DNA from 3 places in the Arthrobacter sp. FW305-BF8 genome. Region 2 is predicted to be linked to each of the others. Evidence: riboswitches for the same ligand, from Rfam matches in the RefSeq annotation. Region 2 holds a riboswitch; each other region holds the start of a gene.

The links. A riboswitch is a leader RNA that binds a small molecule or an ion and turns the genes downstream of it on or off. The one in region 2 is predicted to bind thiamine pyrophosphate.
Region 1: linked by a shared signal. The riboswitch ahead of LFT45_RS21035 (ECF transporter S component) and the one ahead of LFT45_RS13005 (bifunctional hydroxymethylpyrimidine kinase/phosphomethylpyrimidine kinase) in region 2 are both predicted to bind thiamine pyrophosphate.
Region 3: linked by a shared signal. The riboswitch ahead of thiO (glycine oxidase ThiO) and the one ahead of LFT45_RS13005 (bifunctional hydroxymethylpyrimidine kinase/phosphomethylpyrimidine kinase) in region 2 are both predicted to bind thiamine pyrophosphate.

Annotation. Positions count from the first base shown of each region.
Region 1 covers NZ_CP084561.1:4,630,139-4,634,323, forward strand. The annotation lists gene LFT45_RS21025 (energy-coupling factor transporter transmembrane component T family protein) at 1-325, opposite strand, end outside; gene LFT45_RS21030 (ABC transporter ATP-binding protein) at 322-1,959, opposite strand; gene LFT45_RS21035 (ECF transporter S component) at 1,959-2,579, opposite strand; TPP riboswitch at 2,652-2,795, opposite strand; gene LFT45_RS21040 (heme-degrading domain-containing protein) at 2,915-3,466, shown strand; gene LFT45_RS21045 (DUF4235 domain-containing protein) at 3,503-3,766, shown strand; gene LFT45_RS21050 (hypothetical protein) at 4,172-4,185, shown strand, end outside.
Region 2 covers NZ_CP084561.1:2,908,435-2,912,619, forward strand. The annotation lists gene LFT45_RS13005 (bifunctional hydroxymethylpyrimidine kinase/phosphomethylpyrimidine kinase) at 159-1,682, opposite strand; TPP riboswitch at 1,737-1,833, opposite strand; gene LFT45_RS13010 (Rne/Rng family ribonuclease) at 2,022-4,185, opposite strand, start outside.
Region 3 covers NZ_CP084561.1:3,334,915-3,339,099, reverse strand. The annotation lists gene LFT45_RS14990 (RNB domain-containing ribonuclease) at 1-117, opposite strand, end outside; gene LFT45_RS14985 (ferritin-like fold-containing protein) at 159-845, shown strand; gene thiE (thiamine phosphate synthase) at 885-1,586, opposite strand; TPP riboswitch at 1,614-1,734, shown strand; gene thiO (glycine oxidase ThiO) at 1,726-2,991, shown strand; gene thiS (sulfur carrier protein ThiS) at 3,026-3,262, shown strand; gene LFT45_RS14965 (thiazole synthase) at 3,280-4,062, shown strand; gene LFT45_RS14960 (4a-hydroxytetrahydrobiopterin dehydratase) at 4,126-4,185, shown strand, end outside.

The sequences.
Region 1 (4,185 bases), 1.7 Mb from region 2:
GCCCCAGCTGAAGGGAACCTTCACTCATGGACCAGAGTCCGACGTCGAGCAGTATCCTTCCGCTGTCCGGCGACAGGATGGAGGTGCTCCAGCCGCCGACGGCCGCCGCGGCGATCAGGGGCCAGCCGCGCTGCCACAGCAGCGAGAACGTCAGCCCTGCCAGCGGGAAGGCCAGCAGTTCGCACACGAGAGCCACCGACGCCGACATCCAGTCGATGGACAGCGCCAAGACCAGGGTGATCAGGAAGACTGCCGCGAATTTGGCCAGCGGATTGGCGCGCGTCAGCACCGCCCGGTTTCCGGCAAGTGTCAGTGCGTCCCTCATGTTGCAGCCTGTTCTGATGCTGGCTCGGCGGGTTTGGGTTCAGCGGATCTTGGGTTGGCGGATCTGGGGTTGGCGCGCCGTCCCGCGGAGCCCAGCCGCAGCTCGGTGCCGCCGAGCACCTGGGTGAACTCCTCGTCGTGGGTCACGGACACCACGGCCGTGCCGGCATCGAGCAGTTCCGAAAGGAATGAGGCAAGCTCCGCCCAGGTGTTCGCGTCCTGGCCGAAGGTGGGCTCATCCAGGACCAGCACCTGCGGGTGCGCCGCCAGGACGGTGGCCACGGACAGCCTGCGTTTCTCCCCGCCGGAGAGCGTGTACGGGTTGGCGTCCACGAGATGCGAAAGGCGCAGCCGCTCCAGCAGCTCGTCGACGCGCTCTTCGCCGTGGCCCAGATGGCGGGGGCCGAACTGCAGCTCGTCCAAGACGCGGCCGGTGACGAACTGGTGTTCAGGTTCCTGGAACACCGTGCCGATCCGCGCGATCAGCTGCTCGGCTCTCCACTTGTACGGGTCAATACCCGCTCCGCCGCTCAGTTCAACCGTCGCGGAGACCTTGCCGCCCACCGGCGGCAATAGCCCGGCGAGGGTCAGCGCGAAGGTGGACTTGCCGGCGCCGTTGGGACCTGTGACGGTCAGCGCCTCGCCCGATCGGACCTGCGCTGTGACGTCACGCAGAACGGGCTCGGGGGGTACGGAGCGGAAGCCGCTGCGGCGTGGACGTTCCCGCGACACGGCAAGCCTCTCGGCCGCCAGCAGCAGCTGGCCGGCGCCATGTCCGGAGGACGGAAGAGCGCCGGCAGCCGAACGGCGCCGCGTCTCTGGAACGTAGCCGGGGACCCAGACGCCGGCGGCAGTGAGCATCCCGCGCGCCTGCTCGAGAACTTCGTCCGGGGTCCCGTCGATCAGCACCGCTCCGTCCGAGGCGGACCCCGGCTGCAGGACCACGATCCGGTCCACCAGGTCTTTCCAGGCAGCTACCCGGTGCTCCACCACCACCAGGGTGGCCCCGGTCTTGTCGAGGCAGCGGCCCACAGCGTCCCGGACTTCCAGGACGCCGTCCGGGTCGAGATTCGCGGTGGGCTCGTCCAGCAGGAGGAGTCCAGGCCGCATCGCCAGGATGCCGGCGAGCGCCAGGCGCTGCTTCTGGCCGCCGGACAGGGCCGACGTCGGGTGGTCCAGGGGAAGGTGCGAAAGTCCGACGTCGTCCAGCGCCTCGTGCACGCGGCGCCAGATCTCCTCGCGGGGCACCGACAGGTTCTCGGCGCCGAAGGCGACGTCGTCGCCGAGGCGCGAGAGCACCACCTGCGTTTCCGGGTCCTGCTGCATGAGCCCGGCGCGGCCGCGCCGGGAACGGGGCGGCGCGCCGTCGATCAGCAGCTCGCCGCTCTCGTCCGTGTCCTCACGGTCGGGAGTCCCGGCGTCGTCCGCGTCACTGTCCCCCAGCACGCCGGCCAGGGCGTGAAGCAGCGTGGACTTGCCGGCTCCGGAAGGGCCCAGCAGCATGACCCGCTCGCCGGGGCGGATGTCCAGGTCGAGGGCATGGACGGCCGGTTTGGTGCGGCCTGCGTGGCGCCAGCCCCAGCCGCGGGCGGTGACCGCGGCGGGGCGGACGCCGGCGTCGTCTGGTCCGGGCATCAGGAGAAGACGGGCTCCGTGGCTGCCTTCCGGGACGCGAAGGAACTCAGCACGCCCGTCTTGGCCAGGCCGCGGGCGGCGATCCAGGACAGGGCGCCGGCGATGACCGCGCCGGAAATGGCGCAGAACACGATGTATGCCAGCTTGTCGCCGGCGGCGTAGGCGATGTTCCAGCCCCAGGGGGCGAAGGAGTCGTTGAGCCCGCAGAACAGTCCTGCGCCTGCCCCTGCAAGCAGCGAGGCGGGCAGGTTGAACTTCTTGTAAGCGAAGGCGGCGAACACCAGCTCCGCCCCCAGGCCCTGCAGAACGCCGGAAATGAGCACCGTGGTGCCGTACTGCGAGCCCATGAGCAGCTCGCCGGTGGCAGCCACACCCTCACAGAACAGGGCCGCGCCGGGCTTGCGGATGATGAGCATCCCCAGGACCGCCGGAATCATCCAGCCGCCGGCGTAGAGGCCGGTCAGCGGAGGGTAGACGGCGTTGACCGGGGTGGAGATGAGGTTGGCGCCCTGGGACCAGGCCCAGAAGATGACGCCGCCGGCAACGGCGATGAGCGCCGCCACAACGATGTCCGCCACGCGCCAGCTGTAGCTGGTCTTCTTGATTGCTGCAGTTGTCATGATGGTCCTCCTGAGGAACAGGAGGGGAAAGCGTTCCCCCGGCTGCGGGTGGCTGGGCCTCGCGCTGCCGGGCACTCTGAGAACTCGACTCCCTTGCGCCGGTACTAGCCGGATCAGGTTCGAGGGTCTGCGGCTGTCCGCACTCTCAGCGCCCTTCCGCGGTTGCTCTGGCAGTTGCCTTTGCATCCCGACGGCGGCGCTCCCCTGTCGTGATAAATCTGCCCTTGTGGGCTGATCCAGTTTACACCTCGTCCGGCCATGAAATCGGGGGTCGCTGTCACAATGCCGGAGTTTACATGCGGCGTCGCGACGGCGGCCCGGAGTAGATTGGGGCCATGACGCAACAGGACTCGGGCACCGCCGCCTTGCCCGCCTTTGACCCCGATTCCTCCGCCGAACAGCCGGCGGGAGCCCTGGAAGCCATGATTGGGCAGATCGAAGGGGAGATTGCTGAACTCCAGTTCCCGAGGTTCAGTAAGGACGATGCCCTGGCGCTGGGCCTGGAACTGGTCGAACGGGGCAAGGAGGACAACCTGCCCATCGCCATCGACATCACCAAGGGGGAGCAGGTGCTCTTCCATGTGGCGCTCGAGGGCGCCACACCGGACAACGAAGGCTGGGTGCGGGCCAAACAGCGGACTGCCGTGCGCTACGAGGAACCGTCGCTGTTGGTGGGCCTGCGCGGCAGGGCCGGCGGCGGACGGATCGAGGACAACGCCTGGTTTGACCAGTCGACCTACGCTGCGCACGGCGGAGCCTTCCCCGTCTATGTGCGGGGTGTGGGGGCGGTGGCTGTGGTCACCGTGTCCGGGCTGCCGCAGAAGGCGGACCACGACCTCGTGGTGCAGGCGTTGCGGGAGATCCACCGCTCCATGCGGCTAGGCTAAGGAAAGACCAGTGTTCATCACGCGAGGAGTTCCGCAATGAGTTTCTTCATCAAACTGCTTGGCACAGGCATCAGCCTGCTGGCGGGGTTCGCCGGCACCAAGGCCGTCGACACCATCTGGGAAAAAATCACGGGCCGGAAGCCGCCCAAGGGCGACAAGGACGACGTCCCCACCACACTGCGCACGGCCCTCACGTTCGCCCTCGTGTCCGCCTCCGTGAGCGCGGTCATCCAGGTGCTGGCCAACCGAGGCACCCAGCGGGCCATTACCCGCTTCGCCAAGACACAGGACATTGTCTAGGCCTCCCTGCCGGGTCGCAGCTGTCAGGACCCACCACGCCGAGGCCCCCCACACGGGGTGGCTTGCCCGGCCGCCCCTTCTGGGCCGCGACCAGGTTTCCCAAAGCACGGCAGGCCATACTGCTTCTGTTCTGAATCTGGCAGTGCTGATGACCTCGGCCGGGCTCACAACAGCCGGACCCGGCACCGCAACCTGCGGCGCCGGGTCCTTTCGCATCCTGCCTCGGCGGCCCACCGCATGCCGCCTGGAGGCCTTGAGCACGGTCTCTACAAGAGCAGCGCGGGTCCCCCCACGGCACCGTAAGAAGCCTCGAATGCCAAGGTTTTTCCAACCCCGAACCCGAACGTTTTTCCAACCACCACGATTTTTAGTGGATGCCATCAGCGTCTTTACGAGGAGACAAAAATGGTATCTACACC
Region 2 (4,185 bases):
GGCGTAAGCACCGAAGATCTAGAATACGCTAATTCCGTCGTCGGCCGCAAATGAGGCTGGCAGCGGCGGGTTGTCCGTGATAAGCGCCACAGGGGCAGCTTTCCCGCACATCCGATGCCGTGCGCGACTATCCTACCGGGTAGCGGGCCCGGTTCCGCTCAGCTGTGGCGGCTCGGCGCGTCGAAAAATTCCACCTCGTACCGGCAGGACTGCCGGAAAGCAGTGATCATCGCCGCGCGCTCCCCCGCTGACGCGGCCCGGCCGGCGTCGTCGGCGATTTCGATGGCCCGCAGGGTGGCGGCAGCGAAGTCCTCGTCGGCGTACGTCCGCAGCCACTCCGCGTACGGGTGCCCGGCCTGCGCTCCGGCGGCCACATATTCGGCGTGCAGGGTCTCCCCCACCTCGGCGTACAGCCAGAAGCACGGCAGCACAGCGGCAACCAGCACTGCGTAACTGCCGCCCGCCGAAGCCGCGAGCAGATGATCGACGTAAGCCTTCGTGACCGGGCCCAACACCGGCTGCACGGTTCGCGTGCTGAGCCAGTTGCGGTGCAGTTCCGATTCAACTTCCAGGCACTGCTGGGCGGAGCGCGCCCAGAACAGCTGCTCGGACTCGGTTGGCGCCAGCGCGCTGGCCCTGGCCAGGACCCGGGAGTAGCCGTTGAGGTAGATGGCATCCTGTGCCAGGTAGTACGCGAATTCCTTCTCCGCCAGGGTGCCGTCGGCAAGCCCACGGATGAAGCCCAGGCCATAAATCTCTTCGAGGTCGGCAGCGGTCTCGGCGCGCAGCAGCTCCGCGAAGGCGCCCCTGAACCCGGGCTGGGCTGTCGTTTCAGTCTGGCGGACGTGGTGGAAATGGTTGACCGGTCCGTTGCCGGCGCCGACTTCCAGCAATCCGGAGGTCCTCAGGGCCCCGGCCAGCCAGGGTTTGACCGCCCGCAGTGACGCTTCCCAGTCATCCAACCGCGCCTGAGCCGTGGCCATGGCCGAGGAGAGCGAGCATCCGGTACCGTGGCTATTCCGCGTGCTGATCCGTTCACCCGCAACCTCCACCACCTCCCCCGAGAGCAGCCCGGCAGTGTTCACGAGGGCGTCCGGGCAGGTTGAGCCGTTCAGGTGCCCGCCTTTGACGAGGACCGTTGCACCGGTCTGGTCCGCGAGCCGCCTGCCCTGGTCAAGCGCGGCGGCCCAGTCCGCGGCCTCCGGTTCCCCCAGCAGCATGGCCAGTTCGGGAAGGTTCGGTGTAATCAGGTGCGCCAGAGGCAGCAGTTTGCGGAGTGCGGCCTCTGCAGACTCCTGGAGGAGGCGGTCGCCGCTGGTAGCCACCATCACCGGATCGAGAACCACGACGCCGGGCCTTACCTTTTCGAGCCAGCCGCGGACGGCTGCGATGACACGGTCATCGCCAAGCATGCCGATCTTCACGGCGTCCACGTGGATGTCGTCGCTGACAGCGTCCAGTTGCGCTGACAGGAAGGAGGCTGGCGGAACGTGCACGCCGAGCACGCCCGTGGTGTTCTGCGCAGTAAGGGCTGTTATTGCGGCCATTCCGTAGCCGCCGTGGGCCGCGATGCTTTTCAGATCGGCCTGGATGCCTGCACCGCCAGAAGGGTCCGAGCCTGCGATGGCCAGGACGCGGGGAACGTCGCGGGCCCTCTGAATGCCCGGCACATCGGTTTCCAGGAGTGACTTGTCGGCGGCCGAGGGTGCCGGCAGGAGTGACGCGGATGACAGTGTTGATGACAAAGAAGACATCCCTTCGCCGGTGCTAACCGGACAGGTTCAACGGGTTTGGATCTCAGCCGGCCCTTGCGCGGCACCCCGTGTCAGTTCTCCAGCCTAGCGGTTGGTTAAGTGCGCGGCGCCAAGTTTGACGATTGCGACAGGCTTCCGCGTGCGCTGTTGTCCCCTGCCCTTGCCTGCTGCCATTTGTCTACTGCCCTTTGCCGGCGGACGAATGTCCGGAACCAGAAAGGTCCGGCACCGCAACCGCGGTGCCGGACCTTTCAGTGGCGCTTGTTCCTACAGTTCTGAGGCGGGTACGCCGACCCCCAGAATGATCGGCTCGCTGGCCGGCCGTGGAGCCGCCTTGGCCGTCTGCGCATTGCCTGCCTCAGGCGCCTTGGCCTCGTGCGAGTGCCCGGCGGCTGCAGCCGGAGCGACCTCGTGGTGTTCCACGGATGTCTCGTTGGCTGCACCCTGGGGGCGGCTGGCACTGCGGTTGCGGCGCGGACGGCGGCTGCGGGACGGTGCCGCGGGGCTTTCCACCGGCTGCCGTGCAGCAGGCTGAGCCGCGGGCTGGCTTGCGGCCTGCTGGCCCTCCGGCTGCTGGCTTTCCGGGCGCTGGCTTTCCGGGCGCACCGGCGCGGGAGCCTCGTCCTTGGCCTCCTCCTCTTCGGCGGGGGCAATCGGAGCGCCGAGGTGCGCGAAGGCTTCCTCCAGGCGGTCCAGCGTCAGTGCCGGCGCTTCCTGGACCGGTTCATCGCTGTGATCGACAAACGGAAGCACCACTTTCTCGCCGCCAAAGGTGAGCACCGCGCCGGGCCGTCCGGAGACGCTTTCCGTTTCCGGAGCGCGGTGCACCACGGGGCTTTCCGGTGCGGCGGCGGCGGGGCGGGGGGCCTCACCGGACGCTGCGGCACCGTGCGCAGCTTCTTCCTCATGCAGGTGTGCGGCATGGGCTGCGGCGGCGATGTTGGCGAGGGCAGCGCGGGTCGCTTCAGCCTTGGCGTGGCGCTCCGCGTCTGACGGTTCGGGGTGGTGCGGCACGGCGGGGGCGGCCGGAGCTGCCTCGGAGGACGGCTGTCCGCCCTTGCCGCGGCGGCGCTTCCGCTCTGTCCGGGCAGGGGGCTGGACCTCGGCACGGTGCACGTGGTGCTCCGCGGCCACGGTGTTGGCGCGGCGGTGCTCCACCGGCTCGTCATGGGTGACGACTCCCCGGCCCGCACATGCCTCGCACTGCTCGCCGAAGACTTCCAGGAGGCCGGTGCCCATGCGCTTGCGCGTCATCTGCACGAGTCCCAGGGAGGTCACTTCGGCCACCTGGTGCTTGGTCCGGTCACGGCCCAGGCATTCCACCAGACGGCGCAGGACCAGGTCGCGGTTGGACTCGAGCACCATGTCGATGAAGTCGATGACGATGATGCCGCCGATGTCGCGGAGCCGCAGCTGGCGGACAACTTCCTCGGCAGCCTCAAGGTTGTTCTTGGTGACGGTCTCTTCAAGGTTGCCGCCGCTGCCGGTGAACTTCCCGGTGTTGACGTCAACCACCGTCATGGCCTCTGTCCGGTCAATGACCAGTGAGCCGCCGGACGGCAGGAAAACCTTGCGGTCAAGAGCCTTGTGGATCTGCTCGTCGATGCGCCAGGCGGAGAAAATGTCCTCGTCCTTGGTCCATTTTTCGAGCCGGCCCACCAGGTCCGGGGCAACGTAGGTGACGTAGGCCTCGATGGTGTCCCACGCTTCGTCGCCGGAGACGATCAGCTTGGAGAAGTCCTCGTTGAAGACGTCGCGCACAACCTTGATGGTCAGGTCCGGTTCGCCGTAGAGGAGTTCGGGGGCGAGGACCTTGGTGGACTTCGCCTGGCTCTCGATGCCCTCCCACTGGGCACGGAGGCGGTTGATGTCGTGGGTCAGTTCCTCCTCGGAGGCCCCCTCGGCGGCCGTGCGCACAATGACGCCGGCGTCCTCGGGGAGGCGGTCCTTGAGGATTCGCTTCAGCCGGTTGCGTTCGACGTCGGGCAGCTTGCGGGAAATGCCGGTCATGGACCCGCCGGGAACGTACACGAGGTAACGGCCGGGCAGGGAGATCTGGCTGGTCAGCCGCGCACCCTTGTGGCCCACCGGATCCTTGGTGACCTGGACCAGGACGGAATCGCCGGACTTGAGCGCGTTCTCGATGCGGCGCTGCTTGCCTTCGAGGTTGACGGCTTCCCAGTTCACCTCACCGGCGTACAGCACGGCGTTGCGGCCGCGCCCGATGTCCACGAAGGCAGCTTCCATGGACGGCAGGACGTTCTGGACCTTGCCCAGGTAGACGTTGCCGATCAGGGAGTCCTGCTGCGTCTTGGAGACGAAATGTTCGGCCAGGACGCCGTCTTCCAGGACACCGATCTGAATTCTGTCGTCGCGCTGGCGCACGATCATCTGGCGGTCCACGGATTCGCGGCGGGCGAGGAACTCAGCC
Region 3 (4,185 bases), 430 kb from region 2:
GAGCACGTCCTCGGGGAATTCCCCCGGTAGCTCCAGCTCCGTCCGCAGCGCGCTCAATGCCTCCTCGAGCGCGTTGGTCTGCTCGTGGACGTTGGGCGACAACCGATGATGTGACACGAAAATCAGGTTAGCCCGAATTGCGCCGTTAGTCTTGGATTATGGGCACATCCTCGGCTGACACCGCTCGCTACGACCGCTTCGTCGCGGACCTCTTCGGCGTGATGGCCTACGGCGAACTGTCCGCATTCGAACGGCTCTCGTCGGACGCCCGTTACTCACCCACGCTGCACGACCGTGCCGTGCTCGGCAGGATCGCCGTCATCGAATTCCAGCACTACGAGCTCGTGAGCGCCAAGCTGGCGGGGATGGGCGTCGACGTCGAAGATGCGATGCTGCCGTTCCAGCTGGCGGTGGACCACTTCCATGAACGGACCCGCCCGGCGGACTGGTACGAGTCCCTGATGAAGGCCTACGTGGTGGACACGGTCTCCGCCGACTTCTATCGGGCCGTGGCCCGGTTTGTGGATGCCGGAACCCGTGACGTCATCCAGCAGATTCAGTCGTCGGAAGAGGCCACGGCCGTGCTGCGGGAACGGCTCAGCGGGGCCTTGGCGGACGATCCCCGGCTCGCGTCCCGGCTGGCGTTGTGGGGCCGCCGCCTCCTCGGCGAAGCGATCACGCAGGCCCAGCGCGTGGGCCACGAACACGCCTTTCTCGGCGAGCTGTTCGTCGAGGCGGAGCCCGGTGCCACGGACGCCACAGCACGCGAGCTGGTGCGGGGCATCACCGCCGAAGTCGTGGAGAACCACTCCCGGCGGATGGTCCAGCTGGGCCTGAGCGGGTAGCCCAGAGCCCTCTCTGCGCCCGCGTGCCGGCCGCTCCATTTAGGAGACGGCGGCCGGGGACGTCGCTTCGAGGGCGTCGAGCAGTTCCGCCGCGGCTGCCGCCGGGTCTGGCGCCTCGGTGATGGCCCGCACGACGACGATGCGGCTGGCTCCCGCCGCCAGGACCTGCTCCACGTTGGTGCGGTCGATCCCGCCAATCGCGAACCAGGGCAGCAGCAGGCCGCCGACCCGGTCCTCGTTTGCGGTGCGGACGGCCTCCGCTGCGTAGCGCACCAGGTCAAGCCCGACGGCGGCGCGCCCGGGCTTGGTGGGGGTGGCCCACAGCGGGCCCACGCAGAAATAGTCCAGGCCGCTGCGCCCGTGGGCGGCGCCGACGGCGGCATCCACCTGGTCCGTGCTGTGGGTGGACAGCCCGATCACGGTGGAATCGTGCAGCAGCTTCCGGGCGGCCCGGAGCGGCAGGTCCTTCTGGCCGATATGGAACACCGGTGCGCCGGCGATGGACGCGATGTCGGCGCGGTCATTGACGGCCCAGAGCCGGCCGTGCCTGCGGGCGGCAGCATGGACTACTTCCAGCAGCTCGAGTTCCTCGGCTGCCTCGATGCTCTTGTCCCGCAACTGGATGATGTCCACACCGCCGGCGAACGCCGCGTCCACGAAGTCCGCGAAGTCCCCGCGGTCCTTGCGGGCGTCGGTGCAGAGGTACAGGCGGGCAGCGGTGTGGGCAGAGTGCACGGTCATGGCAACCACCTTAGTTCCTCTAAACTGGGCAGGTACCGCGGGAGCCCGTTGCTGCTGTCATAAAGACGCAGGGCTGAGAGGGCGTCAGAGCCGACCGCTTGACCTGATCCGGTTAGTACCGGCGTAGGGAAGGAATTCCATGCCCCCTAAAATAAGCGGCGAAGATTGCTCCGCGGGCGCGTTGGAGCCCGTCGGACTTGAGGCCGATGTAGCCGTCGTTGGCGGCGGAGTCGTCGGCCACGGCATCGCCTGGGAGGCACGGCGCGCCGGCCGTTCGGTGGTGCTCATCGATGAAGCCCCGGGCAGCGGTGCAAGCTGGGCTGCGGCCGGCATGCTCGCCCCGGTCAGCGAGCTGCATTACCAGGAGGAAGGGCTCCTGGAATTGATGCTGGAATCCTCCGCCCGATGGCCTGACTTTGCGGCCACCCTCATTTCCGGCGGGGATGCCGGTTACCTGACGACGCCGACCCTGGCCGTGGGTGCCGATCCGGCCGACCGCCGGGCCCTGATGGACCTGCGGGACGTGCAGCGGGCCCACGGCCTGAACGTGGAACCGCTGACCATCCGCGAGGCACGTTCCCGGGAGCCGCTGCTCAGCCCCGGGATCTCCTGCGCCCTCGACATCCCGGCGGACCACCAGGTGGATCCGCGCAGACTCGTCCGGGCCCTTGCTGCCGAGCTGGCCGCGCAACGTCAGGAAAATGTGGCAGCGGAGGGATACGCGGTGAGGGAGCACGCCGCCGGCCTGCTCTGGGACGGCGCCCGGGTCTGCGGGGTACGGCTGGCGGGCGGCGGGTCCGTCACGGCGGCCGAGACGGTGGTGGCCAACGGCTTGGCCGCGGCGCGCCTGCAGAACCTTCCGGAAGGCCTGCAGCTGCCGCTGCGCCCGGTTTACGGAGACATCCTCAGGCTCAGGGTCCCCGAACACCTGCAGCCCCTGCTCACCGCAACGGTCCGCGGCATGGTGCGGGGCGTGCCGGTGTACGTGGTGCCCCGCCGGGACGGCACGGTGGTGATCGGCGCCACCCAGCGTGAGGACGGCGTGCCGGGCACCAGCGCCGGGGGTGTCTACCAGCTGCTGCGCGACGCCCAGGCGCTGGTGCCGGCAGTCGCAGAGCTCGAGCTGCTCGAAGCCACCGCCCGGGCCCGGCCCGGCACGCCGGACAACGCCCCGCTGCTGGGCCGGGTGCCGGCCGGCGGGCAAGATGCCGGCACGGACGTGGCTGGCCTCATCATCGCCACCGGCTTCTTCCGCCACGGCGTCCTGCTGACCCCGGCCGCCGCGGTCATCTGTCGCCAGCTCATGGACGGCATCACCGATCCGCGCTGGGCCAAGTTCCGGCCGGGCAGGTTCTCTCCCGGGCTCCCAGACCCTCTGGGATCTGCCGCTGCACTCAGCATTTGACCCGCGTCACCTTTGACCTAACCAAGGAACCAGCATGAACATCACACTGAACGGCATCGAACAGGAAATCAGCGAGGGCGCCTCCGTCACCTCACTCGTCAGCCAGGTCACGGGGCGCCAACTGGCCGCCAGCGGTCAGGCGGCCGACGGCCAGCGGCTGGGTGTGGCGGTGGCCCGCAACTCGGCCGTCGTGCCGCGCAGCCAGTGGCACGCCACGGCACTCGCAGACGGCGACGAGATCGAACTTGTCACGGCAGTCCAAGGAGGGTAAGGACGATGGCAGAAACAATGATTGAAACAGCAGACAGCCTGGTCATTGACGGGGCGGAGCTGACCTCGCGGCTCATTATGGGCACCGGAGGCGCTCCAAGCCTGGACGGTCTCGGCGCAGCGCTGCTCGCGTCCGGGACCCAGCTGACCACCGTCGCAATGCGGCGCTACTCGCCTGCCGAAACCGGCTCGCTGTTCCAGCTGCTGGTGGACCACAACATCCGCGTGCTCCCCAACACCGCCGGCTGCTTCACGGCCCGGGACGCTGTGATGACGGCGGAGCTGGCCCGGGAAGCGCTGGAGACCGACTGGGTCAAGCTCGAAGTCATCGCCGACGAGCACACGCTCCTGCCTGATGCCGTGGAACTGGTGGACGCCACCGAGCAGCTGGTCAACCGAGGCTTCAAGGTGTTCGCCTACACCAATGACGATCCCGTCCTGGCGCTGCGGCTGGAGAACCTCGGTGCGTCGGCGGTCATGCCGCTGGGAGCGCCGATCGGCACGGGCCTGGGCATCCTCAATCCGCACAACATCGAGCTGATCGTGTCACGGGCCTCCGTTCCCGTGGTTCTGGATGCAGGGATCGGCACGGCCTCGGACGCGGCCCTGGCCATGGAACTGGGGTGCGACGCCGTGCTGCTGGCCACCGCCGTGACCCGGGCCCAGAACCCCGTTCTCATGGCCGAAGCCTTCAAACACTCCGTGATCGCCGGTAGGCTGGCGCGTGCGGCCGGGCGGATCCCGCGCCGTGAGCATGCCTTGGCGTCGTCGGCCATGGAGGGCCGGGCGGAGTTCCTCTAAGCCCGGCCAACCCGTGCCCGGTGGCGTGCGGCCAGCTCAACAGGTACTTCCCAGGAGCCAGTTGTGGCAGCCAGCGACGACATCCTCACCCGACCCCAGATCGACGAAGCGCTCGCCGGGCTG